3 regions of the Bradyrhizobium sp. HKCCYLRH3073 genome follow, and region 1 is predicted to be linked to each of the others. Evidence: predicted binding sites of a transcription regulator. Region 1 holds the regulator's gene; each other region holds the start of a gene.
The links. The regulator PhoB, encoded in region 1, activates phosphate uptake and scavenging genes when phosphate is short. The targets are predictions, from matches to a motif close to TGTCATNNANCTGTCAT.
Positions count from the first base shown of each region.

Region 2: the regulator PhoB is predicted to act here: its motif matches at 1,763-1,779, upstream of ACQR1X_RS30975 (Orn/Lys/Arg decarboxylase N-terminal domain-containing protein).
Region 3: the regulator PhoB is predicted to act here: its motif matches at 1,962-1,978, upstream of phnF (phosphonate metabolism transcriptional regulator PhnF).

Region 1 covers NZ_JBNPUD010000010.1:52,044-55,302, reverse strand. Annotated here, with positions in the region: gene pstA (phosphate ABC transporter permease PstA) at 1-101, shown strand, start outside; gene pstB (phosphate ABC transporter ATP-binding protein PstB) at 98-922, shown strand; gene phoU (phosphate signaling complex protein PhoU) at 953-1,669, shown strand; gene phoB (phosphate regulon transcriptional regulator PhoB) at 1,686-2,393, shown strand; gene ACQR1X_RS22750 (trypsin-like serine protease) at 2,541-3,259, shown strand, end outside.
Region 2 covers NZ_JBNPUD010000023.1:7,494-10,752, reverse strand. Annotated here, with positions in the region: gene cobS (adenosylcobinamide-GDP ribazoletransferase) at 1-37, opposite strand, end outside; gene ACQR1X_RS30985 (histidine phosphatase family protein) at 34-627, opposite strand; gene cobT (nicotinate-nucleotide--dimethylbenzimidazole phosphoribosyltransferase) at 627-1,682, opposite strand; gene ACQR1X_RS30975 (Orn/Lys/Arg decarboxylase N-terminal domain-containing protein) at 1,826-3,259, shown strand, end outside.
Region 3 covers NZ_JBNPUD010000009.1:59,022-62,280, reverse strand. Annotated here, with positions in the region: gene ACQR1X_RS21295 (carbon-phosphorus lyase complex subunit PhnI) at 1-827, opposite strand, end outside; gene phnH (phosphonate C-P lyase system protein PhnH) at 831-1,442, opposite strand; gene phnG (phosphonate C-P lyase system protein PhnG) at 1,442-1,897, opposite strand; gene phnF (phosphonate metabolism transcriptional regulator PhnF) at 2,016-2,741, shown strand; gene ACQR1X_RS21275 (phosphodiesterase) at 2,772-3,259, opposite strand, start outside.

The DNA.
Region 1 (3,259 bases):
GGAAGCAGCTGGCCTGGAGCGGAGCCCTTCTGATCACTCTGGCCGTGCTCGCCCTGAATGTCAGTGCACGCATTCTCGGCGCCGAGAGGAACGCAAAATGACCGACCTGTCCGTATCCGTCAGCCAGCCCAATCCCGCCGCGCTGAACGGCAAGGTTTTGCCGGAAGCCCCCGCCAAGGTGACCGCGCGCAACCTGAACTTCTATTACGGCGATCACCACGCGCTGAAGAACATCAACCTGTCGCTGGGGACCAACCGCGTCACCGCGTTCATCGGCCCGTCCGGCTGCGGCAAGTCGACCCTGCTGCGCATCTTCAACCGGATGTACGATCTCTACCCGGGCCAGCGCGCCGTTGGCCAGCTCATGCTGGACAACACCAACATCCTCGATCCCAAGCTCGACCTCAACCTGCTGCGGGCCCGGGTCGGCATGGTGTTCCAGAAGCCGACGCCGTTCCCGATGACGATCTACGAGAACATCGCCTTCGGCATCCGGCTGTATGAGAAGATCTCCAAGTCGGAGATGGACGACCGGGTCGAGAAGGCATTGCGCGGCGGCGCGTTGTGGAACGAGGTCAAGGACAAGCTCAACGCTTCGGGCCTGTCGCTGTCAGGCGGCCAGCAGCAGCGGCTGTGCATTGCGCGCACCGTGGCGGTCCGGCCGGAGGTGATCCTGTTCGACGAGCCGTGCTCGGCGCTCGATCCGATCTCGACCGCCAAGGTCGAGGAACTGATCCAGGAGCTCGCCGAAAACTATACGATCGCCATCGTGACGCATAACATGCAGCAGGCGGCCCGCGTCTCCGACAAGACCGCCTTCATGTATCTCGGCGAGCTCATCGAGTTCGACGACACCAGCAAGATCTTCACCTCGCCGAGCGATCGGCGGACCCAGGATTACATCACCGGCCGGTTCGGCTGACGCCGACGACATTGACTTCAGGAGATCATCATGGCCAGTGAACATACCGCCAAGGCGTTCGACAGCGATCTGCAGGATCTCACCCGGCTGGTGTCCGAGATGGGCGGCCTTGCGGAGCGGCTGATCGTCGATTCCGTCGATGCGCTGGTGCGGCGCGACATCGCGCTCGGCCAGAAGGTGGTCGCCACCGACGCCGAGGTCGACAAGCTGCAGCGCATCATCGAGGAGCGCGCCGTGCTCACCATCGCCCGGCGACAGCCGATGGCGGTCGATCTGCGTGAGATCGTCGGCGCGATGCGCGTGGCGACCGATCTGGAGCGCATCGGCGATCTCGCCAAGAACATCGGCAAGCGCGTCGCGGCGCTGGAGAGCGACTTCCATCCCCTCAAGCTGATCCGCGGGCTCGAGCACATGACCGACCTGGTGCAGTCGCAGGTCAAGACGGTGCTGGACGCCTATGCCGCGCACGACCTGCCGGCGGCGATGACGGTGTGGAAGGGCGACGAGGAGGTCGACGCCATCTGCACCTCGCTGTTCCGCGAACTCCTGACCTACATGATGGAGGATCCGCGCAACATCTCGTTCTGCATCCATCTGATGTTCTGCGCCAAGAACATCGAGCGCATCGGCGATCACGCGACCAACATCGCGGAGACCGTCTTCTATATGATCGAAGGCCAGCAGATCATGGACAAGCGCCCGAAGGGCGACATGACGAGCTTCGCATCGACGATCCCCGGCAACTGAGAGAGACGGTTCTGACATGGGCGCCCGAATTCTGGTGGTGGAGGACGAGGAGGCGCTGACGACGCTCCTGCGCTACAACCTCGAGGCCGAAGGCTACGAGGTCGAGACGGTGGCGCGCGGAGACGAGGCCGACACACGGCTGAAGGAGCGCGTTCCCGATCTCGTCGTGCTCGACTGGATGCTGCCGGGCCTGTCCGGCATCGAGCTGTGCCGCCGCCTGCGGGCGCGGTCCGAGACCCGGCAATTGCCGATCATCATGCTCACCGCGCGCGGCGAGGAGAGCGAGCGCGTGCGCGGCCTCGCGACCGGCGCCGACGACTACATCGTCAAGCCGTTCTCGGTGCCGGAGCTGCTGGCGCGCGTGAAGGGCCTGCTGCGGCGGGCGAGCCCGGAGCGGCTGGCGACCGTGCTGTCCTATGGCGACATCGAGCTCGACCGCGAGAAGCGCCGCGTGGCGCGCTCGGGACGGCCGATCGATCTCGGCCCGACCGAATACCGCCTGCTCGAGTTTTTCCTGGAGCATCCCGGCCGCGTGTTCAGCCGCGAGCAGCTGCTCGATAGCGTCTGGGGCCGCGACATCTATATCGACGAGCGCACGGTCGACGTCCATATCGGCCGCCTGCGCAAGCTGCTCAATCCGGGCCGCGAGCAGGACCCGATCCGCACCGTGCGCGGCGCCGGCTATGCGCTCGATGATCGCTTCGCCAAGAGCGAGCAGGTGTAAGGGGCGATCGGGCGTGAGGATGAAGCAGGTGTGAGGCGCGAGGGGGCCCGATTGAGGAGATCGCGGTCCGCTTTCCGCCACGCCGCCGCCGTCTTGATCGTGTCTGCTTCGTGGCCCGTCACGATGTTTCGGTCCCAGCGGACGCCCTTGATCAAGACCATCATCATATCTCTAGCCGTGCTGCTCGGCAGCGCGGCGGGCGCCGCGGCCGCCGAGCTCGAAGACGCGGTCGCCGCGGCGGGAAACGGACAGCACGCCGCGGCGATGCGCCGCCTGCTGCCGCTGGCCGCCAAGGGCGATGCGCGGGCGCAGTTCGACGTCGGCTTCATGGAGGCCTTCGGCTGGGGCCAACCGCGCAACCCCGCCGAGGCGCTGGCGTGGTATCGCAAGGCCGCCGATCAGGGCCTCGCCGTCGCCCAGCATTATCTCGGCATCGCCTATGTCAACGGCGAAGGTGTCGCGAGCAATTATGGCGAAGCCGGCCGCTGGTTCAGCCGCGCGGCAGCGCAGGGCTTCGCCCAGTCGCAATACATGCTGGGCCTGATGCTGCTGGACGGTCGCGGCGTGAAGCAGGACGTCGTGCAGGGCTACGCCTGGCTGGTGATGGCGGGTCGCAGCGGCGTGCGATCGGCCGGCCGCGACGTGCAGCGGGTCAAGCTGACCGAGCCGCAGCGCGTCCAGGCCCAGAGCGCCATTGCGGCCTGGCGGCCGAAGCCGGAATCGGCGGAGGCGGGCGTCGCCGCTCCGCGTCCGGAGCAACTGCTCGGGCTCGACCGCCACATCGGCGAGGTCGTCGATCCCACCTCGTGGCCGGCGTCGTCGATCGGCGTCGTCACCGTCGCGCAATACTCGACCGGCGGCTGGTG
Region 2 (3,259 bases), on a different contig from region 1:
GGAACTGCAATGCGATCCAGAATTCACGCAGACTCATGGCTGGATGATCTCGACGATTTCGCCCCAAGCTACACCATCATCGCCCTGCCCGGCTTCGAGCGTGATCCGCGTGCCGGGACAGATACGGAGGCTCCATAGCTGGCGCAGCGGCCAGCCAAGCAGATGCGACAACGCGGCACGCATGGCGCCGCCATGCGTCACCACCAGAACCGGCGCAGACTCGGACTTTGCCAGAATGCGATCAGTCGCGCGCGTGACACGCGCTCGCAGATCGACCCAGCTCTCACCGCCCGGTGCCCGGACTGTGGGATCGGCATGAAAGGCGTCGAGCAAGCCTTCACCCCCGGACTCGGCGGCGATGTCACGGCGGCTTCGCCCGTCCCAGCGCCCGAAATCGAGCTCGCTCCAATCCGCGTCGATGTTCAGCGCGCAGCCGGTCTGACGCGCATAATCCTCCGCTGCCGCACGTGCGCGCGCCAACGGCGAGCTGACGACGCTGCGCCAGATCCGGCTCTGCGTCTGCCGCCGGAATTGATCCCAGCCGGATTCGCTGAGCGGCGGATCGGTGCGGCCATCGAGATGGCCATCCCGCCCCGTCGTCCCGTGCCGCAGCAGATCGATCCGCATCAGGACTTGGCTCCCGAGACGGCGGCCTCCGCGAAGGTCGCCATGCCCCCGTGGAGCGCGCAGGCCAGCCTGATGATCGGCAGCGCGGTGGCGGCGCCCGAGGCCTCGCCGAGCCGCAGATCGAGGTCGATCAGAGGACGGGCGCCGAGCACGTCGAGCACGATGGCGTGGCCGCGTTCGGCCGAGCGGTGAGAGAACAACAGCCACGGACGGCAGGAAGGATTGAGGCGGACGGCAACCAGCGCCGCGACCGAGACGATGAAGCCGTCGACCAGCACCGGCCAGCGCCGCTGCGCGGCGGCGACGATCGCGCCGGCCATCGCGATGATCTCGAAGCCGCCGACCGCTTTCAGGATGTCCGCGACGGCCGCTCCCGCCGTGAGCCCGTGTCGCCGCAATGCGTCGGCGATCACCGCGGCCTTCCTGGCCCGCCCGTCGGCGTCGAGCCCGGTGCCGCTGCCGACGGTGTCCGCAGGCGCACAGGACAGCAGCGCTGCGGCGATCGCTGCCGCCGACGTCGTGTTGCCGATCCCCATCTCGCCGAAGATCACGAGTTGCGGCGCGTGATCGGCCTGCCGCAGCACCGCGCGCCGTCCGGCTTCCACCGCGAACGCAACCTCCTCCGGCGTCAGCGCCGCCTCGGTGCTGAAATCGCGGGTGCCGCGCCGTGGCTTGTCGACGACGACGCCGGGCACCGGCTCATGCGCCAGCGTCCCGACGTCGACCACCTCAAGCGGGCAGCCCAGGCTGCGCGCCAGCACCGAGATCGCCGCACCACCGGCCGCGAAGTTGTGCAGCATCTGCACCGTCACTTCCGGCGGATAGGCCGACACGCCCTGCGCCGCGATGCCGTGATCCCCTGCGAACAGCACCACCGGGACCCTGTCGGCCCCCGGCCGTTCCAGGGCCTGCAGCGCCGCCAGTTCGACCGCCACCTGCTCCAATCGCCCAAGGGCGCCAAACGGCTTGGTCAACTGCGCCTGGCGTTCCAGCGCCGCCTGCCGATGGAGTTCGGACGGGGCCGCACAATCAAGGCTGATCCATTCAGGAAGCACCGCGGATCCTTTCAGCGTCACTCGGGTTCGGGACGATTGCCACCGCGAGACGGCCGAGACAAGCTCCGTGAGTGCCCGATTGTCATCGAACCGTCATCGAACGTGACGACAGGTGGCTGCCCCACCCAGCCCGAAAGACGCTCATGGATTACTTCCGCCGCTTCACCTTCCTGTTCGCCGCGCCGGTGTTCGAGACCGACGATCTCGCCGGCGTCCGCTTCAACCAGATCATTGAGGAGATCCAGCGCTCGGGCTTCGAGGTGGTGCGCGCCCGCAAGCTGGAGGACGCCGAGATCGCGGTGCAGACGGATGCCGCGATCGGCTGCATGGTCGTCGATTGGGGCAAGAAGGGCCTGGAAGGCAAGACGGCGTCGCTGATCAACCTGATGCGCCGGCGCGGTCTGGACTTCCCGATCATCCTGCTGATTCGGCGCAAGCGCTTCGAGGACCTGCCGGTCGAGGTGCTCGATTTCATCGACGGCTATGTCTTCCTCTCCGAGGAGACGCCCGCCTTCATCGCCAAGAACCTGATCAGCCGGCTGAAGCAATATGCCGAGACGCTGAAAACGCCGTTCTTCGGCACGCTGGTCGACTATGCCGAGGAAGGCAACCAGCTCTGGACCTGTCCCGGACACAATGGCGGCGTGTTCTACAGCCGCAGCCCGATCGGCCGGATCTTCGTCGAGCATCTCGGCGAAGCCGTATTCCGCGACGACCTTGACAATTCCGTGCTCGATCTCGGTGATCTCCTGACCCATGAGGGACCGGCGCTGCGCGCGCAGAAGGAAGCGGCGCAAATCTTTGGCGCCGAGAAGACCTATTTCGTCCTCAACGGCACCTCGACCTCCAACAAGGTCGTGTTGGGCGCGCTGGTCACCGATGGTGACCTCGTGCTGTTCGACCGCAACAACCACAAGGCGGCCCATCATGGTGCGCTGCTCATCTCGGGCGGCGTCCCGATCTACGTCCCGACAGTTCGCAACCCCTGGGGCCTGATCGGCCCGATGCGCTGGGACCTGCTCGACGAGCAGCACCTGCGGCAACAAATCCGCGACAACCCGCTGGTGAAGGACCCCGACGCCTGGCGCAAGGAGCGGCCGTTCCGCGTCGCGGTGGTCGAGCAGTGCACCTATGACGGCACGATCCACAGCGCCGAGATGATCCTGAAGCGGATCGGCCACCTCTGCGACTACATCATGTTCGACGAGGCCTGGGCGGGGTTCATGAAGTTCCACCCGCTCTATGCCGGCCGCTTCGCCATGGGCCTCGGCGATCTCGGACCCGACGCACCAGGCATCATCGCCACGCAATCGACCCACAAGCAGCTCGCGAGCTTCTCCCAGGCCTCGCAGATCCACGTCAAGGACCGCCACATCAAGGGGCAGCGGCGGCGGATCGAGCATCGGCGCTTCAACGAGAGCTTCATGCAGCACGCCTCGACATCGCCGTTCTATCCGCTGTTCGCCTCGCTGGACGTCGGCGCGCAGATGATGAAGGGCCGCTCCGGCGAGGTGCTGTGGGACGACACGATCCGGCTCGGCATCGAATTGCGCAAGAAGATCCGGGCGATGCGCAGG
Region 3 (3,259 bases), on a different contig from region 1:
CCATAACCGCGGGTGAAGCACGGCGGCTCGGTCGCCGACCCCTTGAACTGGTTCACCATCTGACATTCGGTCAGCTCGACCGATCCGAGCGGCACCGCGAAGCCGACCTCCTCGGCCAAGAACTCGACCTCGACTTCGCCGAAGCGGATCTCGCCGGCAAAGGGATGGTTGCGGCCATAGCCGCGCTGGGTCGAGTAGCCGAGCGCGAGCAGGAAACCCTCATCACCGCGTGCGAGATTCTGCAGCCGCAGATCGCGATCGGCGGGAAAGCTCAGGGGATCACGGGTGAGATCGCCGACCGGCGCGCCAACCTCGGCTTGCGGCGACGGCTCGATCAGCCCGTCCTGTCCGAGAATGTCGGTGACGCGCGGCGTCGGCGCATTCGGCGCCTCGGCACGGGCCGGCAACTCCGGCTCGACGCCGGCCGCCAACTGCGGATCGAGCAGCCGATGCGTATAGTCGAAGGTCGGCCCGAGCACCTGGCCGCCGGGAATGTCCTTGAAGGTCGACGAGACGCGCCGCTGCACCCGCATCGCGCCGGTATCGACCGGCTCGCTCGCGCCGAAGCGCGGCAGCGTTGCGCGGAAGGCGCGCACCAGGAAGATCGCCTCGATCAGATCACCGCGCGCCTGCTTGATCGCCAGCGCCGCGAGCTCGCGATCGTACAGCGAGCCTTCGCTCATCACGCGATCGACGGCGAGCCCCAACTGCTCGGAGACCTGCGCCAGCGACAGCTCCGGCACATCGCGATCACCCCGGCGCTCATGCGCCAGCAGCCGGTGCGCGTTCTCGATGGCGCGCTCGCCACCCTTGACGGCAACATACATGCCTCACTCTCCTGCGGAAACGAGCCGGGTCGTTCGCGGGATGGCGACGATGGACGAGCCATCGACCAGCACGACGTCGACACCACGCGGAAACAGCCTCTCATTGATCGACAGCCGCTCGAACAGGTCAGTCGGCGCGACCGTCGCACGGAACGATGTCGTCCCGTCGATGCCCGGACCACGCAGCTCGAACGCCGGACCTCTGGACAAGCTCGGCACCTGCAGGACCAGCGTCGTCGAGCGATCGGGATATTCGGCACTGCCGAGCGCGAATGAAGTCAGATCGGGAAGCGTTTCCGGGTCCGCCGCGACCGCAAAGCAGGCGAGCGCCGCGTCGGCGACGATCGGCGCCCCCGTATGAAACTTGAGCCAGGCGCCGACCTCGGACGTGCCGGCGAGCGGCGCATCAAGCCAGATCGGCGTATCGTGATCGAACAGGGTCAACGCGATCGCGGCGGCACCTGGCATCAACGACGACGGCCGGCCGACATTGCCCTCGACCTGTCGCAGACTTCCCGGACGCGCCATGGCCTCCATGACGATACGGAAGGTGGATTGCGCGGACAGCACATTGTCGGCGAAGCCGGGCTGCAGATCGGAAGCGGCGGCACCCATCAGCCTTCTCCTCGCACCATCGTATAGAAATCGACACGCGTGGCCGCAGCCTGCTCCGCGCGGTGGGCCCGCGATGCACGCATCTGCGCCTGCAGCGGTGCGACCACCTGCGTCTCGATCGATCGCACATGGCTTGATGACTGGATCATCGCGTCACACAGCGCGATCAGGCGCGCCTTGCCGGCGTCGCGTCCCAGCACATAGCCGAACCCGACCTCGCCGCTCTCGAGCCGCACCGCGGCGCGCGACACCGTCGCCTCGCCGACATTGAACGGCGCACCGTCGCCGCCGATCCGTCCCCGCAGCATCACCAGGCCATTCTCCGCCGGACGAAGATCGCGATACTCAGGCACCGCGAGGTCATTCAGCCTGGCGCGGATGTCCGCATGCGAGGCATGCGCCAATACCCGCATCGCCGCCCTGCGCCGGTCCTGAATCGTGGTCTCGCCGTCCATCGTCATCCCGATCTTGCCGTCTCGAAGTTGTCTATGTTAATAGACAACTTCGTAGCGAAGCGCCATGACTGTTTGATGACATGGGCGTGATTTCAGGCCGGACAGCGGAGAGCCGTGGATGAGCATGCAAGGCGCCGACTCGGGCGTGGCGCTGTGGCGGCGGGTGGCCGACGGCATCGAGCGCGACATCGCCGACGGCCGCTTCGCGGCCGGAACGCGCCTGCCCGGCGAGACCGAAATCGCCGAAACCTATCGCGTCAACCGTCATACGGTGCGTCGCGCGCTCGCTACCTTGGCGGAGCGCGGCCTCGTGCGCGCCGAGCGCGGCAGCGGCACCTATGTCGAAGCGCCTCGTCTGTCATATCCTCTGAGATCGCGCACCAGGTTCTCCGAGATCGTGGGGGCCGGCGGGCGCGAGCCGCGTGGACAGCTGATCGCAGCGTCCGAAGAGCCCGCGACGCGCGAGCTCGCGCGCGAGCTGCGATTGAAGACGGGCGCACCATTGGTGCGGATCGAGGCGCTGCGTCTCGCCGACAAGACGCCGATCTGCGTGAGCACATCCTGGCTGTCGGCCGAGCGTTTCCCCGAGGCCGGCCACATCTTCGCGTCGGTGCGCTCGATGACCGCCTTGCTCGCCCATTACGGCATTCGCGACTATCGCCGCGGCGCGACCAGGATCACGGCGGCGATCGCCGACGCGAGCGACGCCGCGCGGCTCGACCTCGCACTGGGCCGTCCGGTGCTGGTGGTCGACAGCACCGATGTCGATGCCGACGGGACGCCGCTCGTCAGCAAGCGCTCGCGTTTCGCCGCGGAGCGCGTGACGTTCGAGGTCGAGAGCTAGACCAGACGTCCGCTACTCCCCCGTGCGCGCTCAGTCGATGAGCGTGCCGTCCTGATTGAAGAACGGATGCGGCCCGTCGAAATCGCCGATCGGCACCTGATGGGTGACGACCGTTCCGAAGCCCGCCCCCGGAAACCAGGCGTGGAGGTGAAAGGCCGGTGGCTCGATCCGGAAGGATGGCGGGCGCAGCTCGGCCAGATCGAGCGCGACGGCATGGTTCGGCGCTGGACAGATCGTGCAGGGAATGCCTGCAAACCGGGTCAGCGTCGCGCGATGAACGTGACCGCATCCGATCAGTTGCACCCGCGGATGGCGCGCGAGGATCGCCGCGAGATCGTCGGCATTGCGCAGGTTCTGCCGGTCCATGTGCCAGATGCCGGTGGTGAATGGCGGGTGGTGCAGGAACAGCAGGGCCGGCCTTTCGCTGGAGGTGGACAGCCTGGCATCGAGCCATTGCAGACTCGCCTCGTCCAATTCGCCATGCGGATGGCCGGGCACGCTGGAATCGAGCAGAAGCA